One region of the Streptomyces sp. NPDC055140 genome, then DNA from elsewhere that is predicted to be linked to it. Evidence: riboswitches for the same ligand, from Rfam matches in the RefSeq annotation. Region 1 holds a riboswitch; each other region holds the start of a gene.

What was found. A riboswitch is a leader RNA that binds a small molecule or an ion and turns the genes downstream of it on or off. The one in region 1 is predicted to bind cyclic di-AMP.
Region 2: linked by a shared signal. The riboswitch ahead of ACWFR4_RS04825 (M23 family metallopeptidase) and the one ahead of ACWFR4_RS12050 (M23 family metallopeptidase) in region 1 are both predicted to bind cyclic di-AMP.
Region 3: linked by a shared signal. The riboswitch ahead of ACWFR4_RS26870 (transglycosylase family protein) and the one ahead of ACWFR4_RS12050 (M23 family metallopeptidase) in region 1 are both predicted to bind cyclic di-AMP.

What each region holds. Positions count from the first base shown of each region.
Region 1 is NZ_JBSGTG010000005.1:18,287-25,256, forward strand. Features, by position in the region: gene trmB (tRNA (guanosine(46)-N7)-methyltransferase TrmB) at 1-798, shown strand, start outside; gene ACWFR4_RS12040 (PrsW family intramembrane metalloprotease) at 842-2,179, shown strand; gene ACWFR4_RS12045 (aldo/keto reductase) at 2,193-3,137, opposite strand; gene ACWFR4_RS12050 (M23 family metallopeptidase) at 3,248-4,303, opposite strand; cyclic di-AMP (ydaO/yuaA leader) riboswitch at 4,315-4,461, opposite strand; gene ACWFR4_RS12055 (PP2C family protein-serine/threonine phosphatase) at 4,721-5,827, opposite strand; tRNA gene ACWFR4_RS12060 (tRNA-Met) at 6,027-6,100, shown strand; gene ACWFR4_RS12065 (tellurite resistance TerB family protein) at 6,152-6,607, opposite strand; gene mgtA (magnesium-translocating P-type ATPase) at 6,786-6,970, shown strand, end outside.
Region 2 is NZ_JBSGTG010000002.1:205,277-212,246, forward strand. Features, by position in the region: gene ACWFR4_RS04815 (TetR/AcrR family transcriptional regulator) at 1-510, shown strand, start outside; gene ACWFR4_RS04820 (SGNH/GDSL hydrolase family protein) at 615-1,406, opposite strand; gene ACWFR4_RS04825 (M23 family metallopeptidase) at 1,625-2,440, opposite strand; cyclic di-AMP (ydaO/yuaA leader) riboswitch at 2,445-2,625, opposite strand; gene ACWFR4_RS04830 (tyrosine-protein phosphatase) at 3,034-3,831, shown strand; gene ACWFR4_RS04835 (DUF6126 family protein) at 3,858-4,028, opposite strand; gene ACWFR4_RS04840 (helix-turn-helix domain-containing protein) at 4,025-4,666, opposite strand; gene ACWFR4_RS04845 (aspartate aminotransferase family protein) at 4,774-6,159, opposite strand; gene dxs (1-deoxy-D-xylulose-5-phosphate synthase) at 6,156-6,970, opposite strand, start outside.
Region 3 is NZ_JBSGTG010000015.1:148,865-155,834, reverse strand. Features, by position in the region: gene ACWFR4_RS26890 (Ppx/GppA phosphatase family protein) at 1-709, opposite strand, end outside; gene ACWFR4_RS26885 (DUF501 domain-containing protein) at 706-1,236, opposite strand; gene ACWFR4_RS26880 (FtsB family cell division protein) at 1,319-1,807, opposite strand; gene eno (phosphopyruvate hydratase) at 1,911-3,197, opposite strand; gene ACWFR4_RS26870 (transglycosylase family protein) at 3,512-4,192, opposite strand; cyclic di-AMP (ydaO/yuaA leader) riboswitch at 4,197-4,368, opposite strand; gene ACWFR4_RS26865 (transglycosylase family protein) at 4,538-5,524, opposite strand; gene ACWFR4_RS26860 (cytochrome P450 family protein) at 5,664-6,941, opposite strand.

The sequences.
Region 1 (6,970 bases):
GGTCCCGAAGCCTCCGGTCCCGTACGCGCCAAGGGCGAGCCGCGCTTCCCGGACGGGCCCGCGCCCGACCCCGCCGGTTCGCACTTCGAGCGGCGCATCCGCAGCTTCCAGCCCCGCCGCAGCCGCGTCACGACCGGCCAGGCGGACGCCCTCGAGCGGCTGTGGCCCCTGTGGGGCCTCGACATCGACGGTCAGCGCGTCCTCGACCTCCACGAGCTGTTCGACGGCAGGAAGCGCGTCGTCCTGGAGATCGGCTTCGGCATGGGCGAGGCGACGGCGCAGATGGCCGCCGACGACCCCGACACCGGCATCCTCGCGGTCGACGTGCACACCCCGGGCCAGGGCAACCTCCTGGGCCTCGCCGAGCGGAACAGCCTGACGAACGTACGGGTGGCGAACGGCGACGCGATCATCCTGCTCCGCGAGATGCTCCCCGCGGCCTCCCTCGACGGGCTGCGCGTCTACTTCCCCGACCCCTGGCCGAAGAAGCGCCACCACAAGCGGCGCCTGATCCAGCCGGAGTTCCTTAGCCTCGCCAAGGTCCCCCTCAAGCCGGGCGCCCTCGTGCACTGCGCGACCGACTGGGAGCCGTACGCCGAGCAGATGCTCGAAGTCCTGACCGAACATCCGGACTACGAGAACACGCAGGCCGACGGCGGATACGCGCCCCGGCCCGCGTTCCGCCCCCTCACACGCTTCGAGGGCCAGGGCCTGGACAAGGGCCATGTGGTCCACGACCTGCTCTTCCTGCGCGCGGAGCACGCTCCGCAGTCCCCGCCGGTCACCGCCGCGGACTGACACCCCGTCGCGGCCGGGCCCGTCCCTCGTTAGGGTCAACGCTGTGGCGACCTACCCCTCGTATCCGAATGCGTTTCCGCACGCGCAGCCCGGAGCAGGCGCTCCCGGGCCCGGCACGCTGCGGCATCCACGCTGGTGGGAGCGGAAGGCCGTGCACGCCTGGGCGCTCGTCTCGCTCCTCGCGCTCTCCGGCCTGGTGATCCTCGCTCTCGTGCGCGAACAGACCGGCACCGAGGGGTTCCTGGTCGGGCTCTGCCTCGCGGTCCTGCCCGTCCCGCTGCTGATAGCCGCGTTCCGCTGGCTGGACCGGGTCGCGCCCGGCCCCTGGCGGAACCTGCTGTTCTCGTTCGCCTGGGGCGCCTGCGCCGCCGCACTCATCGCGATCGTCGCCAACAGCTTCGCGACTCACTGGATCGCCACGAACTCGGCCGACCCCGCGAACGCCGACACCCTCGGCGCGACGGTCATAGCGCCCATCGTCGAGGAGTCCGCCAAGGCCTGCGCCGTCCTGCTCATCTTCCTGTTCCGCAGACGGGACTTCACCGGGATCGTCGACGGCGTCGTGATCGCCGGGGTCACCGCCACCGGTTTCGCGTTCACCGAGAACATCCTCTATCTGGGCAACGCCTTCGGCACCGACCAGCTGAACAGCGGCACCGGCATTGCCTCGGTGACCGCCGCCACCTTCTTCGTACGCATCGTCATGTCGCCGTTCGCGCACCCCCTGTTCACGGTGCTCACCGGCATCGGCTTCGGCGTCGCAGCGTGGACCGCGCCCGGCCGCGGGCCGGTGCGGCGCGTCCTGCTGCCCATCGCCGGACTGCTGCTCGCGATGGGCATGCACGCCACGTGGAACGGCTCGTCGGCGTTCGGCCGGTTCGGGTTCTTCGGGGTCTACGCGCTGTTCATGATGCCCGCGTTCGGGCTGCTGACCTGGCTCGCGATCGGGACCCGCCAGCGCGAACTGCGCACCGTGCGCTCCGAGCTGCCCGCATACGCGGCGGCCGGCTGGGTCGGCCCGGACGAGCCGTTCGCCCTCGGCTCGATGCGCGCCCGCCGCCTGGCCCGTGAGTTCGCGCAGCACCACGGCGGCAAGGAGACGGCCAAGGTCGTCGCCCAGTACCAGCAGTACGCGACGTCACTCGCGCTCCTGCGCCACCGCGGCCGGCGCGGCCGGGCCGGCACGGACTACGTCGTACGGGAACGGGAACTGCTCGACGAGCTGTGGGCGCGACGCCACGCGGCCCGCCCCGCCCTCGCCTACGCGGCCCGCGCCACCGCACGGCCCGTGTGGGTGCCGCCGATGTACGCGGGCCCGGTGTACGCGGGGCCGGTCGCCCACTTCCCCGCCCACAACGCCCACAACCCGTACCGCTACTGAGAACGCCTCCGGATCAGGCGGACGCCTCCGTGAGCTTCGAGAGCTCCGCGTCCGTCAGCTCCAGGTCGGCCACGGCCACCAGTGCCGGCAGCTGCTCCACGGTGCGGGCGGACGCGATCGGCGCTGCCACCGTCGGGCGGGACGCGAGCCAGGCGAGGGCGACCGTCGCGACCTCGGCGCCGTGCGCCTGCGCCACCTCGTCGAGGGCTTTGAGGACGCGCACACCGCGCTCGGTCTGCAGGTGCTTGCCCGCGCCCGCGGCCCGCGCGCTGTCGACCTCGGCGCCCGGCCGGTACTTGCCCGTGAGGAACCCGGCCGCCAGGGCGTAGTACGGGACGGCCGCGAGGCCGCTGCGCGAGGCGACCTCCTGGAGCCGGCCCTCGTAGGTGTCGCGCGAGACGAGGTTGTAGTGCGGCTGGAGGGCCGAGTAGCGGGCGAGGCCCTCGCGGTCGGAGAAGTCCAGGGACTCCTGGAGGCGCTCCGGGGTCAGGTTCGACGCGGCGATGGCGCGCACCTTGCCGGCCGTCACCAGCTCGTCGAGGGCCGCGATGATCTCCTCGACCGGCACGGACGGGTCGTCGAAGTGCGTGTAGTAGAGGTCGATGTAGTCGGTGCCGAGGCGGCGCAGGGACTCCTCGGCGGCGGACTTGATGGTTTTCGCGGACAGGCCCTTGAAGTCGGGGTGGGCGCCCACCTTGGTGGCGATGACGACATCGGAGCGGTTGCCGCGCGCGGCCAGCCACTTGCCGATGACGGTCTCGGACTCGCCGCCCTTGTTGCCCGGGACCCACGCCGAGTACGAGTCGGCCGTGTCGACGAAGTTGCCGCCCGCGGCGACGTACGCGTCGAGGACGGCGAAGGACTGGGTCTCGTCGGCGGTCCAGCCGAACACATTGCCGCCGAGGGAGAGCGGGAACACCTCGAGGTCTGACGAGCCAAGCTTGCGAAGAGAAGTCATGGCCTGCCAGAACACCGATATGGATCAAGATATTCCGGGCATGGCGGACCGGCGGTCCTGACGTCGGGGGGTTGCCGTCAGGACCGCCGGGGTGCGGAGGTTTACGAGCCTCAGATCGTCAGGCCGTTGGAGCGAAGCCACGGCGCGGGGTCGACCCCGGTCGCCTGGCCGCCGGGGTGAACCTCCAGGTGGAGGTGCGGCCCGGTCACGTTGCCGGTGGCGCCGACACGGCCGATGACGTCGCCGCTGGTCACCTTCTGGCCCGCGCTGACGTTGAGGGACGACTGGTGGCAGTACCAGAGCTCGGTGCCGTCCGGCAGCTCCAGGACGGTGCGGTAGCCGTACGCGCCCGCCCAGCCGGCCTCCTTGACCGTGCCGGAGTGGATCGCCTTCAGCGGCGTACCCGTCGGAGCGGCGAAGTCGAGACCCGTGTGGTAGCCGGAGGACCACATCGAGCCGGGCTGACCGAAGGTGCCGGTGATCGTGTAGGAGGCGACCGGCAGCGTGAAGCTCTTGGCGAGCTTGGCGAGGCGCTCGGCCTCGGCCTTCTTCTTCGCGGCCTCCTCCGCCGCCTTCTTGTCGGCGGCGGCCTTGGCCTTGGCGGCGTCCTGCTCCTTGCTGGCGTCCTCGGCGGCCTTCTTCGCGGCGGCCTGCTCGGCGGCCGCGGCCTCGGCGTCGGCGGCCTGGTTCTGCTGCTGCTCGGCCTGCTGCATGATGCGGGCGCGCAGGGCCTCACCGGCGGTCGTGCCCTGCTGGGCGTCCGCGGTGGTGATACCGGCGCCGGTCAGCGGGGTCGCGTTGGTGCCGGACTCGTCGGCATCTCCGGAGACATCGGATATCAGCGCGCCCACGCCGGGCAGCGACTTGGCGTCGGGCAGCGAGTCCTTGACGGCCGAGAGGTCGGGCATCGAGATGTGTACGGGAGGCTTGCCGCCCTGCGCGGTGGCGATGCCGCCCGCGCCGACGGCCGCGATCACGCCGACACCGAGAACGGTGGAGCTGCGCGCGAGACCACCGCGCTGCTTGGCCACGCGGTGCCTGCCGCGTACGGGACGGACGGACTCCTCGGTGGGGTTCCACTCGTCCCAGGTCCGCTCGTCCGTTTCGCCGAACTCTTCGTCGATCGGCGCGTAGGAGAACTCTGGGGCAGGCCGGTTTGACGCCACTGGGGCGCGCTCCTTTCCTTCCTTCTCGCCTACCGGGTTAGCTGACGGGTTCGGAGCAGGAAGGTCTCCTACCGACGCCTTCCGCAAGGAAAGGACGTCCGATTCACCCCAAGTTGGTGGTTCCCCGGCTCCCTTGCGGGATTAGGCGCGTGCGCACGGAGCCATCTCTTGTGACGGCTGGGACGACCGCGCTGCGTTATCGAACGTTAATAGACACCGGGGCCCGATTCCAAGCCGTTCCGACTGATCGTTAACGCCTTTGGCCTGGACTTATTGGGGCACGAGCGGGCGGAATCGGGCGAGTTGACCCGACGTCGGAACGGGCCATTCATCTGACGGTTTGTCAAATGTTATGCGCAGCGACGCTGTTCGACTACATAAGGTGATGACGGCACTCACCGCTGCTTCACGGCCGCTTCACGGCCGCCTCACCGCGAGCAGTGCCATGTCGTCCGTCGTGCCGCCCCCGGTGTGCCGGCGGACCTCGGCGGCGAGCGCGGCCAGCAGCGGATCGGGCCCCGAGAACATCCGCCCCGCGAGCCGGGCCGCCGGGTCGTAGAAGGTGCCCTGCGCGTCACGCGCCTCCGAGAGACCGTCGGTGTGGAGCAGCAGCGTCGCCCCGCTCGGGAACTCCGTCTCGGACGCGCGGTCGGGCCAGGTGCCGAGGTCCCCCATCCCGAGCGGCAGCGCGGGCTCCGGCGCCGACAGGACCTTGAGCGCCCCGTCGCCGCCCAGAAGCAGGGGTTCCGGGTGGCCGCGGTTGATGACGCGTACGAGACCGTTGCCGTGCGGGATCTCGGCGAGCACGGCCGTGGTGAAGCCCTCGAACTCGTCGAGGCCGTTGCGCCGCATCCCCTCCCGCGCGAGTGCCCGTTCCAGGCGCTGCGCGACCGCCTCCAGGGTCGCCTCCTGCTCGGCCGCCTCCCGGAACGCGCCGATGACGACGGCCACGGCGGACACCGCGCCCATGCCCTTCCCGCGCACGTCGCCCACGACGAGCCGCACGCCGTGCGGGGTGTCCTGCACCGCGTACAGGTCGCCCCCGATGAAGGCCCCCGCCTCGGCGGCCTCGTAGCGGGCCGCGATCTCCAGGCCGCCGATGCGCTCGGCGGGCTCGGGCAGGACGGCGCGCTGGGCCGCCTCGGCGATCTGGCGCACGGAGGTGAGCTGCTCGCTGCCGCGCCGTACGACGCGGTTGATGACACAGGCGAGGACGGCGACGGTGGCGACCGTGACGAGTTCGGTGATCGAGTCGCTGTTGTAACTGCGGGTGTATCTGAGGTGCACCCCCAGTACGACGGCGACGGTAGCGAGGCCGGTCAGGAAAGTGCCGCGGGCCGAGAAGAACGGGGCGGCGACCAGCGGGGCCGCGGTGAACAGGGGCACGCCGGTGAAGGTCGACAGGGTGACGTAGTCGTAGATCGCCCCGGCCACGATGAGGAGCGCGGGCAGCAGACGCACAAGGAACCGGGCCCGGGACAGGTCCTGGCCTCTCTCGCGTCCGCGTCCTCCTCGCTGCCCCACCACTCGTCTCCCGCCACCGTCCGCGTCGGTCCCGCGTCTGCGCACGTCATCGGGCCCCACCCCAGACTTCCCCCCGGACAGGCGGCGGGCGACCTGGTGGGACCGACCGGGTGAAAGGGGTCCCGGGCGGCGGATCACGGAACCCTGGGCAACCGATTCGCGTTCTGTCGCCGCAATGGCGTAGAGTCGTGTTTACCGACGCGGGGTGGAGCAGCTCGGTAGCTCGCTGGGCTCATAACCCAGAGGTCGCAGGTTCAAATCCTGTCCCCGCTACTGAACACCGAAGGCCCGGAACCAATGGTTCCGGGCCTTCGGTGTATCCCCCTACAGGTCGAACTCGTGCGGCGGCAGGTCGAGCATCAGGCAGGCCTCGCGGACGACGGCCTGCTCGGTCTTGTCGAAGTCGCCGTCGGCGCCGCCGATGACGATGCCGATCTGGATGACCGCGCGCGCCTCGGCGGGCTTCTTCTTCGCCTTGGCGATCTCCTGGAGGACGCTGACCTTGCCGAAGTCGAAGTCGGCGGTCAGCTTGTTCAGGTTCGCGTCGAAGCGGCTCTGGAGCTGGTCCGCCGGGAAGTTCTGCAGCACCTCGTTCGTGGAGATGAGCTGGGCCACACGGCTGCGCTCGGCCGGGTCGACGTTCCTGTCGGCCGCGGCGACCAGCGCGCACATCGCCATGCTCGCGTCACGGAAGGCGCCGCTCTTCAGGTCGTTCTTCTTCGCCATGAGCTGCGTCTGCATCGTCGACGCGGACTCCTTGAAGCGATCCCACAGGGCCATGACTCTCCTCGTTCGGCGTGTACTGATCTTCTACAGCTCTGTAGAAACTAGCGGGGAGCGGCAAAAGTTCCGCCCCTAAACTGAAGGCCTGAACCCTCTGCCGGGGAGCCTTTCCTGGTCCGATGAACGGGAGAAGACGCCGGTGCCGACACCCGAGAAGCCCTGACGGCGCCCGAAAGTGACCGACACCGCCCCGGCCCGCGTCGCCGCCCCGTCCTCAGCCCGTACGACCCTCCAGCTCCTGCGCTCCCTCGACAGCGGCCCGCGCGGCCTCACCGAGGCGGAGGCCGAGCGGCGCCTGGCCCGGCACGGCGAGAACGTCCTGCCGGGTACGCGCCCCCTGTCCTGGCCCCTGCTCGCCGC
Region 2 (6,970 bases), on a different contig from region 1:
AGCAACGCGCTGGTTCTGTACCACTTCTCGACGAAGGAAAAGCTCGTCTCGGCCGCGTTCGCGCACGCCGCCGAGGGCGACCTGGCGCATCTGCGCAAGCTGCTGGGCAAGCGCACGACGGCGCTGCGCCGGCTGCGCTCGGCCGTGCGCTGGTATGCGCCGACCGGGCAGGCCAAGGGGTGGCGGCTGTGGATCGAGGGCTGGTCCGCGGCACTGCGTGAGCCCGCGCTGCGGGAGGTCACGCGCGACCTGGACAAGCAGTGGAAGGCGGCGCTCACGGAGGTCGTCGCGGAGGGCGTGGCGGCGGGCGAGTTCCGCTGCCCGGACCCTGCGGGCGCCGCACTGCGCCTGACGGCGCTCCTCGACGGTCTTGCGGTGCAGATGACCGCGTATACGGGGACGGTCTCACGGGCCCGCATGCAGGAGTGGGTCGACGACGCGCTGGCCCGCGAGCTGGGCCTCGAGCGGGCGGACCTGACGGCGACGACGGCGACGACGACGACGGGCTGACGGCGCTGCGACGTCGGCTCCGAAGGGAGCCCGGGTGACCGCGTAGAAATGACGCGGGGAGCCGCCCCCAAGGGCAAGCTCCCCCATGACGCGCGCAACTCCCGTCAGAGCGGCAGCAGATCCGGCCGCTTCGCCGCCACGTGATCCCCGGACGACTCGCCGCGCAGCCGTCGGCCGATCCACGGCACCAGGAACTCCCGCGCCCAGTGGATGTCGTCGCGCCGCACCTCCAGCGTGCCGCGCGGCGGCTGCGCCGGCCACGGCTGGTCCGGGTCCGCCGGCACCTCGACGCCGAGCGCCTGCCCCGCCCGCAGCGCGACCCGCGTGTGCCCCTCGGGCGAAAGGTGCAGCCGGTCGTCGTCCCAGGCACGGCGGTCCTGGACGGTCTTGAGGGACCACAGGTCGAGCACCGGGCAGCCGTAGCGGTCGGCGACCGCGCGCACATGCCCGTTGTACGTCGCGATCTTGCCGCGCAGATGCTTGAGGACCGGGACGTCACGGGTGTCGAAGCCGGTGGTCACCATGACCGTGCCGACAGCGGAGGTCAGCCGGGCCACGGCCTTCTCGAAGCGTTCCGCGACGTCGTCGGGGTCGGTGCCGGGACGGATGATGTCGTTGCCGCCGGCGGCGAAGGTCACCAGGTCCGGGGCGAGTTCGACGGCCCGCGGCAGCTGGTCCTCCACGATCTGGTCGAGGAGCTTGCCGCGCACGGCAAGGTTCGCGTATCGGAAGGAGTGCTCGGGGGTCCGGTCGTCCAGGAGGACGGCGAGACGGTCGGCCCAGCCCACGAAGGCCCCGTCGGGACCGGGGTCCCCGACACCTTCGGTGAAGCTGTCCCCCACCGCCGCGTAGGACCGAATCGTGCCGCCGCTGAGTGATCTCGATTCGTTTGCCACGACCACACATCTTTCACCCTGCGATGTGACCTACGCGACCGTAGGAAGGGGTTGACGGGTGGTGATATAGCCCACCCGGTCAGTTTCGCGATTTCAGGAATACGACGGGGATACGACAAAGGGGCGGGCCCGGAACCGGACCCGCCCCTTCACGTCACGCCTCGACGAGACACCTTCACGTCACACCGTCAGGTCAGAGCGACGTCACACCGCCGGGGTCAGAGCGAGACCCCGTGCGCACGGAGGTAGGCGACCGGGTCCACGTCCGAGCCGTAGCTCGGGGTGGTGCGGATCTCGAAGTGCAGGTGCGGTCCCGTGACGTTGCCGGTCGCGCCGGAGAGGCCGATCTGCTGGCCCTCGGTCACGGTCTGCCCGGACGAGACGGAGAGGGACGACATGTGGGCGTACTGCGAGTACTTGCCGTCGGCGTGCTGGATGACGACCTCGTTGCCGTACGCGCCGTCAAGGCCGGCCGACACGACGGTGCCCGCGCCTATGGCCTTGATCGGAGTGCCCGTCGGGACCACGAAGTCGACACCGGTGTGGTAGCCGCTGGACCACATGCTGCCCGCGGTCTTGTACGCCGTGCCGACGGAGGCGCCCTGGACGGGCAGCGCGTAGCCGGAACCGGTAGCGGCCTTGGGTGCGGAAGCCTGCGTGGCGGTGGCCGAGGACTTCGCGGCGGGGGCCGCGGCCTTCTGGCCGATCGTCAGCTTCAGGCCCGGATGGATCAGGGACGGGTCGCCGCCGACGGCCGAGCGGTTGTCGGAGTAGAGCTTCTTCCAGCCGCCGCTGACGTTCTGCACGTCGGCGATCTTCGAAAGCGTGTCCCCGCCCTTGACGGTGTAGGTCTTGGCAGCGGCGGGAGCGGCCGCGGCCTTCACGGCCGAGTGGGCGGCCGCGGGAGTCGCGGCGTGGGCGCCGGAGCCACCCATCAGCGGCAGCGCGAGCGCGACGCCGCCCATTCCGGCGACGGCGATCGTGCGTGCGAAGCGCTGGGACTTGGGACGGCGGTGCTTACCCTTCGCGGGCATGGGGGATTCCTCTCCGTCGCCTGCGAGGTGAGCTGTCGGGTTCGGACTGGAGTTGCCCGGCCGCGCCCCTTTCGGGCACGGCTTCACCCCGAGCCGTTTCCGGTGTCCCGGAAACGGCGGTCTACCTGGGTCCCCCACTCCTGCCGAGCACGGATCGATGTGCGGATTCCGGGCGGCGGCAGGATTAGGCGGTCCGTCCGGATTGCGCTGAACGTAAGCGAGCGGAGAGCGCTGGGACAAGCCGCGAATTCCCCTGGGCATTCCGGTTCTTGATCCTTAAATGATCCTTTCCGGAAAAGGCCGTCACGCTCCGTCGATTCACGATCTTTGCAACTGCGATACCTGCTGAAAATCCATTCGGCCCCGCCGCCACGCACGGTCACCGCTATGACCCTGCTCACCCATCGGCCACCATATGGCTGTATTTCAGGGCCAGTTATCTCGTAAGGCTCGATTGCCTACCTATCGGTTCATTTCGGGCATTTAATACGCAATCGCCAGCCACCTCTCACATGGGTGCCCCTGGCAGCCATGTCGTATCGTCGAACGCGCCCGCAGGCGAGCAGCGCCGCGGCCGACCGGGAGGAGCCCCCGTGACGCAGCAGGTCCCGTCCACCGAGCCCGAGTTGGCCGGAGTGCGCAACTTCCGCGATGTCGGTGGTCTCCCGACCGTGGACGGCCGTCGGGTCAAGCAGGGCGTGCTGTTCCGCAGTGGTCACCTCGCGCACGCCACGGACGAGGACGCCGCGTTCCTCTCCTCGCTCGGGCTGCACACGATCTTCGACTTCCGCAACGCCGCCGACCAGCGCCTCGAAGGCCCCGACGTCACGCTGCCCGGCGTGCGGAACGTGAATCTGCCGCTGACCGACCCGGCGGACGGCGCCGAGTTCTGGCAGATGGTGCGCGACGGCAACCTCGACGACCTGCGCGCCGCCCTCGCCGAGGGCCAGGCCGCGAACCGCATGATCACGTCGTACCGGGCGATCATCACGGAGCGCACCGCCGAGCACAGCCAGGTCCTGCACTCCCTCGCCGAGGACAGCGTGCCGGCGCTCATGCACTGCGCGGCGGGCAAGGACCGCGCGGGCCTGTCGATAGCGGTCACGCTCCTGGCCGTCGGTGTGGAGCGCGACGCCATCGAGGCGGACTACCTGGAGTCGAACGCGACGCACCGCCGCTACAAGGTGCACCGCAGCAGTGCCTCGAAGGACGCGATGTCCCCCGAGGTCATGGAGCTGCTGAGCCCGCTGTTCGACGCCCGCGCCACGTATCTGGCGGCCGCCTTCGAGCAGGTCGCGCAGACCTGGGGCTCCACCGACCGCTACCTGGAGGAAGGCCTCAAGCTGTCCCCCGCCCAGCGCGAGCGGCTGCGCGAGCGCCTCCTCGACTGAGGCTCACCGGCCGCACGCCGGGCGCGTCACCCGCGCGACGCCCCCAGCGTGAACAGCAGATAGATGAAGCCCGCGACGAGGTGCCCGGCGAAGACGTAGACGAGCAGGCGCACCCAGATGCCGCGCGGGAGCTTGTCCTCGATGTCGCGGCGGGCGGGCCGCTCCGGCTCGGTCACGTCGTTCGGCTCTGAGCTCATTGGGGGCCTCCTTGGGTCCGTTCGCCGGCGCCCGTCGCCGGGCCGAGACACAGCGCGGCGGACGGGCTCTGCAGCAGGGTGTGTACGAAGAGGAGCTCGGCGCCGTCGCGGTCGGCGGCGGCGATCCGGTGCGGGGTGAGCGAGTCGAAGTGCGCGCTGTCCCCGGGCGCGAGCGCGTACGCGGTGTCCCCGAGGCGCAGCCGCAGCCGCCCTTCGAGCACGTACAGCCACTCCTCACCGGGGTGGACCCGCACGATGTCGCCCTGGGCGCCGAACGGCACGTGCACGCGCAAGGCCTGCATGCCGCGCCCCGGGGCGCCCGCCTGCCGGTAGATCCAGCCGCCCGCCTCGGTGGGCTCCATGTCGCCGGAGCGCACGACGGCGTCCCTGTCGGCAGGCGTCTCGCCCAGGAGCTCGGAGACCGTCGTACCGTAGGTGCGGGCGAGGGCGAGCAGCATCGGGAGCGAGGGCTGACGGCGGCCCGTCTCCAGGCGGGAGAGGTGCGCGGGCGAGAGCCCGGCGGCGCGGGCCGCGGCCTCCAGGGTCAGGGCGGCGCGGCGCCGGAGTTCGCGCAGCTGCGGGGCGACGGCGGGCAGCTCCGTGGGTTCCGGAGCCGGCTCCGGAGGGGCAGGGCTCATACCGTCGATTGAGCCAGAGCCGTACCTCTGAGGCAAATTTCTTGCCCCAGAGGCAAACAGCGACCTTCTTACGGTGACCTTCTTTTTGAAGCGCCCTTCCGAAGCGGTCAGCGGTTGGCGACCGCCTGCTTCACCAGCGTCTTGCCGAAGTCCCACATCAGCCCGCCGCCCGAGTGCGCGTCGTCCATGACGGCGGTGAACGCCTCGACGAAGCGGTCCACCTCACGCTCCCCGATGATCAGCGGCGGGATCAGCTTGATGACCTCCAGATGGTCGCCGGAGACCTGCGTGAGGATCCGGTGCTTCTGGAGCAGCGGCACGACGACCATCTGCGCGAAGAGACCCTTGCGCGCGGCCTGGAGCATCGTCCAGCGGCTGCGCAGCTTCAGCGACTTCGGCCGCCCGAACTCGATGCCGATCATCAGGCCGCGGCCGCGTACGTCGCTCAGCAGCTCGTAGCGGTCGACGAGCGCGGTGAGCCGGGACTTCAGGAGCTCACCGGTCGCCCGGGCGTTCGCGACGACCTCCTCGTTCTCCATCACGGAAAGCACGGCGAGCCCTGCGGCCATGGCCTGCGCGTTCGCGCCGAAGCTGGCCGAGTGCACGAGGACGCGGTCCATGGACGAGTAGACCTTCTTGAAGATCCAGTCCTTGCCGAGCGTCGCGCCGACGGGCACATAGCCGCCGGAGAGCGCCTTCGCCACGCATACGAGGTCGGGTTCGACGCCCTCCTCGTGCTGGTAGGCGTAGAAGTCCCCCGTCCTGCCGAGGCCCGTCTGCACCTCGTCCGCGATGAGCAGCGCCTTGTGCTGGTGGAGCAGCTCCTGAGCGGCGTGCAGATAGCCGGGCGGCGTCCCGTGGACCCCCTTGCCCTGGATGGGCTCGACGATCAGCCCCGCCACGTCACCCTTGACGAGTTCCGCGCGCAGGGCGTCGAGGTCACCGAGCGGCAACGCCGTGTCCGGCAGGAGCGGCGCGAAGCCGTCCCGGAATCCGGACTCGCCGTTCACGGACAGAGACCCGGTGGTCAGCCCGTGGAAGGCGTGACCGCAGTACAGGACCCTGGGCCTGCCCGTGGCGTACCGGGCGAACTTCAGCGCCGTCTCGACGGCCTCCGTCCCGCTGTTGCCGAAGAAGACCCGGTCCAGGTGCGGGCTGTGCGCGAGGAGCCGTTCGGCGAGGAGGCCCGGCAGCGGCTGGCAGTCGAAGCGGGTGAGGTCGGCGAGCGAGGCGTCGAGGACGTCGTGCAGCGCCTTGCGGACGACGGGGTGGTGCCGGCCGAGGCCCATCACGCCGAACCCGGCGAGCATGTCCAGGTAGTCGTTGCCGTCCTCGTCCCAGAAGTAGGCGCCTTCCGCCCGCTCGTAGACCTTGTCGAAGCCGATGGTGTGCAGCATGCGCGGGAGCTGGTGGTTGAGGTACTTGGCGTGCAGCTCGTAGCGCTCGGCGCCGCGGTCGGCCAGGAGTCTTGCGAGATCGAACTCCTTGCTCATACGTCGTCGCTCCCCTTGCCGGCCACGAGGGCCGCGTTCTCGGCCTTCAGGGCCATGCTGGTGCCGATCCGCCCGGCGATCTCGACGGGCGTGAGCCCGATGTCGGCGAGCACCTCGCCGCGCTTGGCGTGCGCGAGGAACTGGTCGGGGATCCCGAACCGCCGTACGGGTACGTCGACCTCGGCCTCGCCGAGCGCGAGCGCCACGGCGGAGCCGACGCCGGCCGCCTTGCTGTTGTCCTCGACGACGGCGACGAGCCGGTGCCGTGCTGCGAGCGGCGCGAGGTCCGGGTCGACGGGTTTGACCCACCGCGGGTCCACGACCGTGCAGTCGATGCCGCGCGCTTCCAGGAGTTCCGCGACCTGGAGGCACACCGGCGCCATCACGCCGACGGAGACCAGAAGGACGTCCGGGTCGTCGGCCCGGTGCAGTACGTCGAGGCCGCCGATCCGGTCCACCGCCGGGATCTCGGGGCCGACCGACTCCTTCGGGAAGCGGATCAGTGTCGGGGCGTCGTCCACGGTGACCGCTTCGCGCAGCTGCGCCCGCAGTTGCTCGGCGTCTCGGGGCGCGGCGATGCGCAGGCCGGGGACGACCTGGAGGACGGACATGTCCCACATGCCGTTGTGCGAGGCGCCGTCGACGCCGGTCACGCCGGCTCGGTCGAGGACGAAGGTGACACCGCAGTTGTGCAGCGCGACGTCCATGAGGAGCTGGTCGAAGGCGCGGTTGAGGAAGGTGGCGTAGACGGCGACGACCGGGTGGAGGCCGCCGGTCGCGAGTCCGGCCGCCGAGACCGCCGCATGCTGCT
Region 3 (6,970 bases), on a different contig from region 1:
AGTCGTACTCGGTCAGGCCGAGCGCGAGCGCGGCGACCGTCGTCACGGAACCGGCGAGACCCACGAGCGTGCGGGCCGCGGTCAGCGGGACGGTCTGCGTCACGAGGTCGAGGGCCTCGACGATGTCCTCGCGGACGGCCTCGATCTGCGCGGGCGTCGGCGGGTCGGTGACCTGGCCGTCCTCCCCCACGAGGTGGCGCTCCGTCATGCGGACGCAGCCGATGTCGACGGACCGCGCGGCCACGACCGTGTCCTCGCCGACGACGAACTCCGTCGAGCCGCCGCCGATGTCCACGACCAGGTAGGGCTTGTCGAGGTCGGCCCGGCCCGTCAGCTCCTTCGTCGCGCCGGTGAAGGAGAACTCGGCCTCCTGGTCACCGGTGATGACCTCGGGCTCGACGCCCAGGATGTCCATGACCCCGCGCACGAAGTCGTCCCGGTTCTCGGCGTCGCGGGACGCGGACGTGGCCACGAACCGGATCTTCTCGGCGTCGTGCGCCTTGATGACCTCGGCGTAGTCGCGGCAGGCCGCGAAGGTGCGCTCCAGCGCCTCGGGCGCGAGGCGTCCCGTGCGGTCCACGCCCTGCCCGAGCCGCACGATCGTCATGCGGCGGTCCAGTTCGACGAGTTCACCCGTGGCGGGGTCGGCGTCGGCGACGAGCAGCCGGATCGAGTTCGTGCCGCAGTCGACGGCGGCGACCCTGGTCACTCGCTCTCCTCGGGCGCGGCCGACACGCAGGGGCCCTTCGCCCACCACTCGGGCAGCATCGCGATGGCCTCGTCGCCGAGCGGGTTCACGCCCGGGCCCGCGGCCAGGGAGTGGCCGACCAGGACGTGCAGGCATTTCACCCGGTCCGGCATGCCGCCCGCGCTCGGGAAGCCCTCGAGGACCTCGATGGCGTCGCGGCGCGCGATGTAGTCCTCGTGCGCCTTGCGGTACGCATCCGCGAGCTCGGGATCCGTCTGAAGGCGCTCCGTCATCTCCTTCATGACGCCGTTCGCCTCCAGCGTGCCGATCGCGGACGCGGCGCGCGGGCACGTGAGGTAGTACGTCGTCGGGAAGGGCGTGCCGTCCTCGAGGCGCGGCGCCGTCTCGACCACGTCCGGGTTGCCGCACGGGCAGCGGTGCGCGATGGCCCGCAGGCCGCGCGGCGGGCGGCCGAGCTGCTCCTTGAACGCCTGGATGTCGGCGTCCGTGGGCGCGGTCGGCTCGGTCTGGGGCGGGGGCGTGTCCATGCCTGGGGGCTTTCCTTCAGTGAACTTCGGTGGGGGTACTGCGGATTCGGGCTTCGAGGCTTCGGGCTTCGGTGAGGGCGGGTCAGTTGTCTGGGCGGTCGGCCTTGTCGACGCCGTCCCAGACGTTCGAGTACCAGGGCCGGCCCTCCGCGCTCCCCTCGGAGCGGGTGCGCTTCGCCGCGGCGGGGTCGCGCGCGACGTAGCCGGTCTCGCCCGGAATCACCAGGTGGAGCCGGTCGCGGATCCGCTGCTCGGCGTACGAGTCGTCCTGCCAGCGTGCCTTCTCGTCGCGCAGCCTGTCGACCCTGCTCTGGGCCTCCTGCTGCCGGCGCCGGAGGTCGGCGATCTCCCCGCGCTGGGACACGTACTGCCTTATGGGGTAGGCGAGCGCGACGACCAGGGTGCACAGGACGAGGGCCAGGAGTGCCGCGCGGCCGGTGAGGCGGGAGCGGCGGGCCTGACGTCTGGTCTGGGAGCGGTAGACGCGCTCGGCGGTCTGCTCGCCGAGCAGACGCAGCCGGGTCGCGGTGGAGAACCGGTCACGGTCCCTGTCCCGGACTCTCCCGGCCATGTTCGCGCCTCCCCTTTACGTGCGTACGTCCCCGCACACGGTACGGGACCGGGTGCGGGGACGTACGTACGACGCTTCCTAAGGCAGTGCCTTAGGGGTGTGCTCAGCCCTTGAAGCGGGGAAATGCGCTGCGGCCGGCGTAGACCGCGGCGTCGTCGAGGATCTCCTCGATGCGCAGGAGCTGGTTGTACTTGGCGACGCGGTCCGAGCGGGCCGGGGCGCCGGTCTTGATCTGACCGCAGTTCACCGCGACGGCGAGGTCGGCGATGGTGACGTCCTCGGTCTCGCCGGAGCGGTGGGACATCATGCACTTGAAGCCGTTGCGCTGGGCCATCTCGACGGCGTCCAGGGTCTCGGTCAGCGAACCGATCTGGTTGACCTTGACGAGCAGGGCGTTGGCGGAGCCCTCCTCGATGCCGCGGGCGAGGCGCTCGGGGTTGGTGACGAAGAGGTCGTCGCCGACGATCTGGACCTTGTCGCCCAGCTTCTCGGTGATGACGTTCCAGCCGGCCCAGTCGTCCTCGTACAGCGGGTCCTCGATGGAGACCAGCGGGTACGCGGAGACGAGCTCCTCGTAGTACTCGGTCATCTCGGCGGCCGAGCGGGACTTGCCCTCGAACTCGTACTTGCCGTCCTTGTAGAACTCGGACGCGGCGACGTCGAGGGCGAGCGCGATCTGCTCGCCAGGGACGTAACCGGCCTGCTTGATGGCCTCGACGATGAGGTCGAGGGCCGCGCGGTTCGAGCCGAGGTTCGGGGCGAAGCCGCCCTCGTCGCCCAGGCCGGTGGACAGACCCTTGGTCTTCAGCACCTTCTTGAGGGTGTGGTAGACCTCGGCGCCCCAGCGAAGGGCCTCGGAGAAGGACTCCGCGCCGATCGGCGCGATCATGAACTCCTGGATGTCGACGTTGGAGTCGGCGTGCGACCCACCGTTGAGGATGTTCATCATCGGGACGGGCAGCAGGTGCGCGTTCGGACCGCCGAGGTAGCGGAACAGCGGCAGGTCGCTGGCCTCGGAGGCGGCGTGCGCGACGGCGAGGGAGACGCCGAGGATGGCGTTGGCGCCGAGCGAGCCCTTGTTGTCGGTGGCGTCCAGGTCGAACATCGCCTGGTCGATCAGGCGCTGCTCGGTGGCGTCGTAGCCGACGAGCTCCGGGCCGATCTGCTCGATGACGGCGAGGACGGCCTTCTCGACACCCTTGCCCTGGTAGCGGTTCGGGTCACCGTCGCGGAGTTCGATGGCCTCGAACGCGCCGGTGGACGCACCGGACGGGACAGCGGCACGACCGGTGCTGCCGTCGTCGAGGCCGACCTCGACCTCGACCGTGGGGTTGCCTCGGGAGTCCAGGATTTCCCGGGCTACGACGACGTCGATGGACGGCACGAGCATCTCCTTCTGGGATGTGACGCAACTACGCCGGGCCGCATGGTCCGGCAACACCTGAGCCTATCCGGCTCCGGGCACCGGCCAGCCGACCGACCGGCCCGTGGACAAAACCGAGAGCGAATTGTTTCCGAACGGAACAAAAAGTCCCGGCCGACAACGGACGAAAGCCCAGGACCCCTCACACACCAAAGCCCCGCCCCGGGCGCGACGGGGGAATGCGCACCCGGGGCGGGGAGTCCTTGGGGGGGGGCTGGTACCGGCCGTCCGCCGAAAGCCGGTACCCGAGCGGCCTGGGGGCTGCCGCTCTCCTCTATTACCTACTTGAGGTGGAGCTGCTGGCCCGGGTAGATCAGGTCGGCGTCCTCGACGATGTCCTTGTTCAGCTTGAAGAGCTTCACCCAGCCGCCCTTGGTGTGGTGCGCCTCGGCGATGGTGCTGAGGGTGTCGCCGGCCTTCACCTTGTACTCGCCGTCGCCCTTCTTGACCTTCTTGCCGGTCGAGGTCTCGACGGTCTTCTTCGACTCCTGCTTCGGGGCGGCAGGCGCCGTGCGCTCCTGACTGCGGGTGGTCGGCTGCTCGGCCTTGCGCTCCGGCTGCGGGGTGGCGGCCGGGGCGGAGCCGGTCGAGGCGGCGGACAGGCCCACGCCGCAGCTCGGCCAGGCACCCTTGCCCTGGCTGGCCAGGACCTTCTCGGCGACGGCTATCTGCTGCGCCTTGGAGGCCTTGTCGGCGGTGGAGGCGTACGCGGTGCCGCCGTACGCGGCCCACGTGGACGAGGAGAACTGGAGGCCGCCGTAGTAGCCGTTGCCCGTGTTGATCGACCAGTTGCCGCCGGCCTCGCACTGCGCGACCGCGTCCCACTCGGAGGCGGTGGCGGCGGAGGCGCCGGTGGCACCCATCAGCGGGACGGCGACAGCGGCACCGGCGACACCGGCGAGCGTGGCGACGCGAACGGCCTTGGACGGGCGGCGGTGCTTGCCCTTGCTGGAAAACAGCATCGAGAGATCCCCTCACCGACGCCTACGAGGTGAGCTGTCGGGTTCGGGCCGGATGAGTGCCCGGTCGCACGTCCTGCGTGCGACTTAACCCCAAGCCGGTCGTTCGGCCGTCTCTCGACGGCCGGGGCCGGCACTTACCTTGGGTCCCCCGCTCCTGCCTACGGCGCTTACGCGACGACTGTTCCCGTACGGACATTGGCAGGATTCGGCGTGACATCCGACGGGGCCCGCTGTGGCGAGCGGTGATGACCGTAAGCAGTGGATCGCCGGAATTTCAAAGACGATCAGGGCCTTTGAGACCCATCTCTCACTCTCACCAAAGCGGACATTAACCCCGAACTGCCGCTACTTTTCGCCCGATTCGAGCCCAAGATCCAGACTCTGACCAGGAAGGATGAGGTCGGGATCGGTGCCGACCGTCTTCTTGTTCTCGGCGTACAGAGCGGCCCATCCGCCGTCCACGTCATGGGTGTCGGCGATGTCCCAGAGATTGTCGCCGGCACGCACGGTATAGGAGCCTTCGTCCGCATTCGCTCCCTTGCGTCCGCTTTCGCCACCGCGCGAGGCGTGGCGGCCCGAGCCGTCGTCGGCGCGCGAGGAGCCCGCGGCGTCGTCCTCGGCGGCGTCACCGCGGTGCCGGCCGGAGGCGGGCGAAGTGGCGGAGTCCGAGCCGTCGGAGGCCTCCGACGAGGGCGTGCCGGAGGTCGAAGTCGAGCCGTCCTGGCCGGACTTGCCGCCCTTGGAGTCTTTTGCGGTGTTACCTGCGGTATCACCCGAGTCGTCGTGATTCTTCTCTCGGGAGTCACCCTTCGCGCCCGAGGACGCGGAGTCCGCCGGCTCGTCGCTCGCGTCGCCCTTCGCGGTGCCGCCGTTCGCCGCGTCGTCACTGCCGGAGTCGCCGGCGGACGCGGACGGGGTCGGCAGGGCCGCCCCGGGATCGACCTCGGCCGCCGCGTCGTCCGTCGTGAGGCCCGAGGTGACCGAGCAGACCGGCCATGCCCGCGGGCCCTGGTCGGCGAGGACCTTCTCGGCGACGGCTATCTGCTGCGAGCGGCTGGCCTGGTCGGCGCGCGGCGCGAAGTCGAGGCCGCCGTAGCCCTCCCAGGTCTCCTGTGAGAACTGGAGCCCGCCGTAATAGCCGTTGCCCGGATCGGCGCTCCAGGAGCCGCCGCTCTCGCACTCGGCGAGCTTGTCCCACGTGGCCGTCGACGCGGCGCTCGCGCTGGTCGCGCCGAGCAGGGGGATCGCGATGGCGGAGCCGGCCACGCCCGCGGCGACGATGAGCGCGGGAGCCTGGCGGGGGCGACGGTGACGACCGTTCCCGGTGAGCATGGAGGCGCCTTTCGGGGGCTCGGGGAATGCTGCGGCGGGTGGTGCCGCGATGACTGGTGAACGTAGCGGGAGTCGAACGCTTGTCACAAGTCGATGCAGCCGAGATCACGTGAAAGTCACAGTCTTGACGGGCTGTCAGTTACGGGGCTTTGTCCGGGCCTTCCTGATGCGGCGTGAACTCGACCGGAAGCGTGCGCAATCCCCGCATGATGAGCCCGCCACGCCAGCGCAAATCGGCAGGTTCCCCCGCGAGTCGCAGGTCCGGAAGGCGCGTCAGAAGCGTGGCGAGGGCGGTCTGTCCTTCCAGGCGCGCGAGAGGGGCGCCGAGGCAGTAGTGGATGCCGTGCCCGTATCCGAGGTGCTGATTGTCACGCCGGGAGAGGTCGAGGGTGTCGGGCTCGTCGAAGCGCGCCGGGTCACGGTCGGCGGCGGCGAGCACCACGAGGACGGGGTCGCCGGCTGCGATGTCCTGCCCGCCGACGGTCAGCGGCTCGGTCGCGAAGCGCCAGGTGGCGAGCTCCACCGGGCCGTCGTAGCGCAGGAGTTCCTCGACGCCGGTCTCCAGAAGCCCGGGTTCGGCGGCGCCGGGGACCAGCGACCGCTGGAGCCGCTCGCGCTGCTCGGGGTGGGTGAGCAGGGCGTATGTGCCGTTGCCGATGAGGTTGATGGTGGTCTCGAAACCGGCGAACAGAAGGATGAAAGCCATCGCCGCAGCCTCGTTCTCGGTGAGGTGCTCACCGTGGTCGGAGGCGCGGATGAGGCCGGAGATCAGGTCGTCGCCGGGCTCGTCCCGCTTGCGGTGGATGAGCTCGACGAGGTAGTTCCGGATCTTCTTCACGGCGCGGGCGACTCCGCCGCGCGGGCCCTTGCCGTGGCGGATCATCATGCCCGCCCAGTCCCGCAGGTCGTCCTGGTCCTCGCGCGGGACGCCCAGCAGGTCGCAGATCGCGTAGATGGGGAGCGGGAAGGCGAAGTCGTGGATGAGGTCCGCCTCGCCCTTGGCGGCGAACTCGTCGATGAGCCGGTCGGTCAACTCCTGTACGCGGGGGGCGAATTCGGCCACCCGGCGCGGGGTGAACGCCTTCGAGACGAGGCGGCGCAGGCGCGTGTGGTCCGGCGGGTCGATGTTGAGCAGATGAGTCATCAGCTCGGCCTTGCGCTCGCCCGGGATGCCGGTCTTGCCCTTGGCGTGGGCGGGCTCGTCGTGGTGTGCGGGGTTCTTGGACAGGCGCTGGTCGGCCAGCGCCTGCTTCGCGTCCGCGTACCGCGTGACCAGCCAGGCCTCGACACCGCTGGGGAGCGTCGTGCGGTGAACGGGCGAGTGCTCGCGCAGCCAGGCGTAGGCCGGGTACGGATCGGTGGCGAACTCCCAAGTGAAGAGTTCGGGAGCGGTGCGCTGCGCGGGCTTGTCGGTCACGCGTCGACGGTATCCGGCGCGGGGCGCCC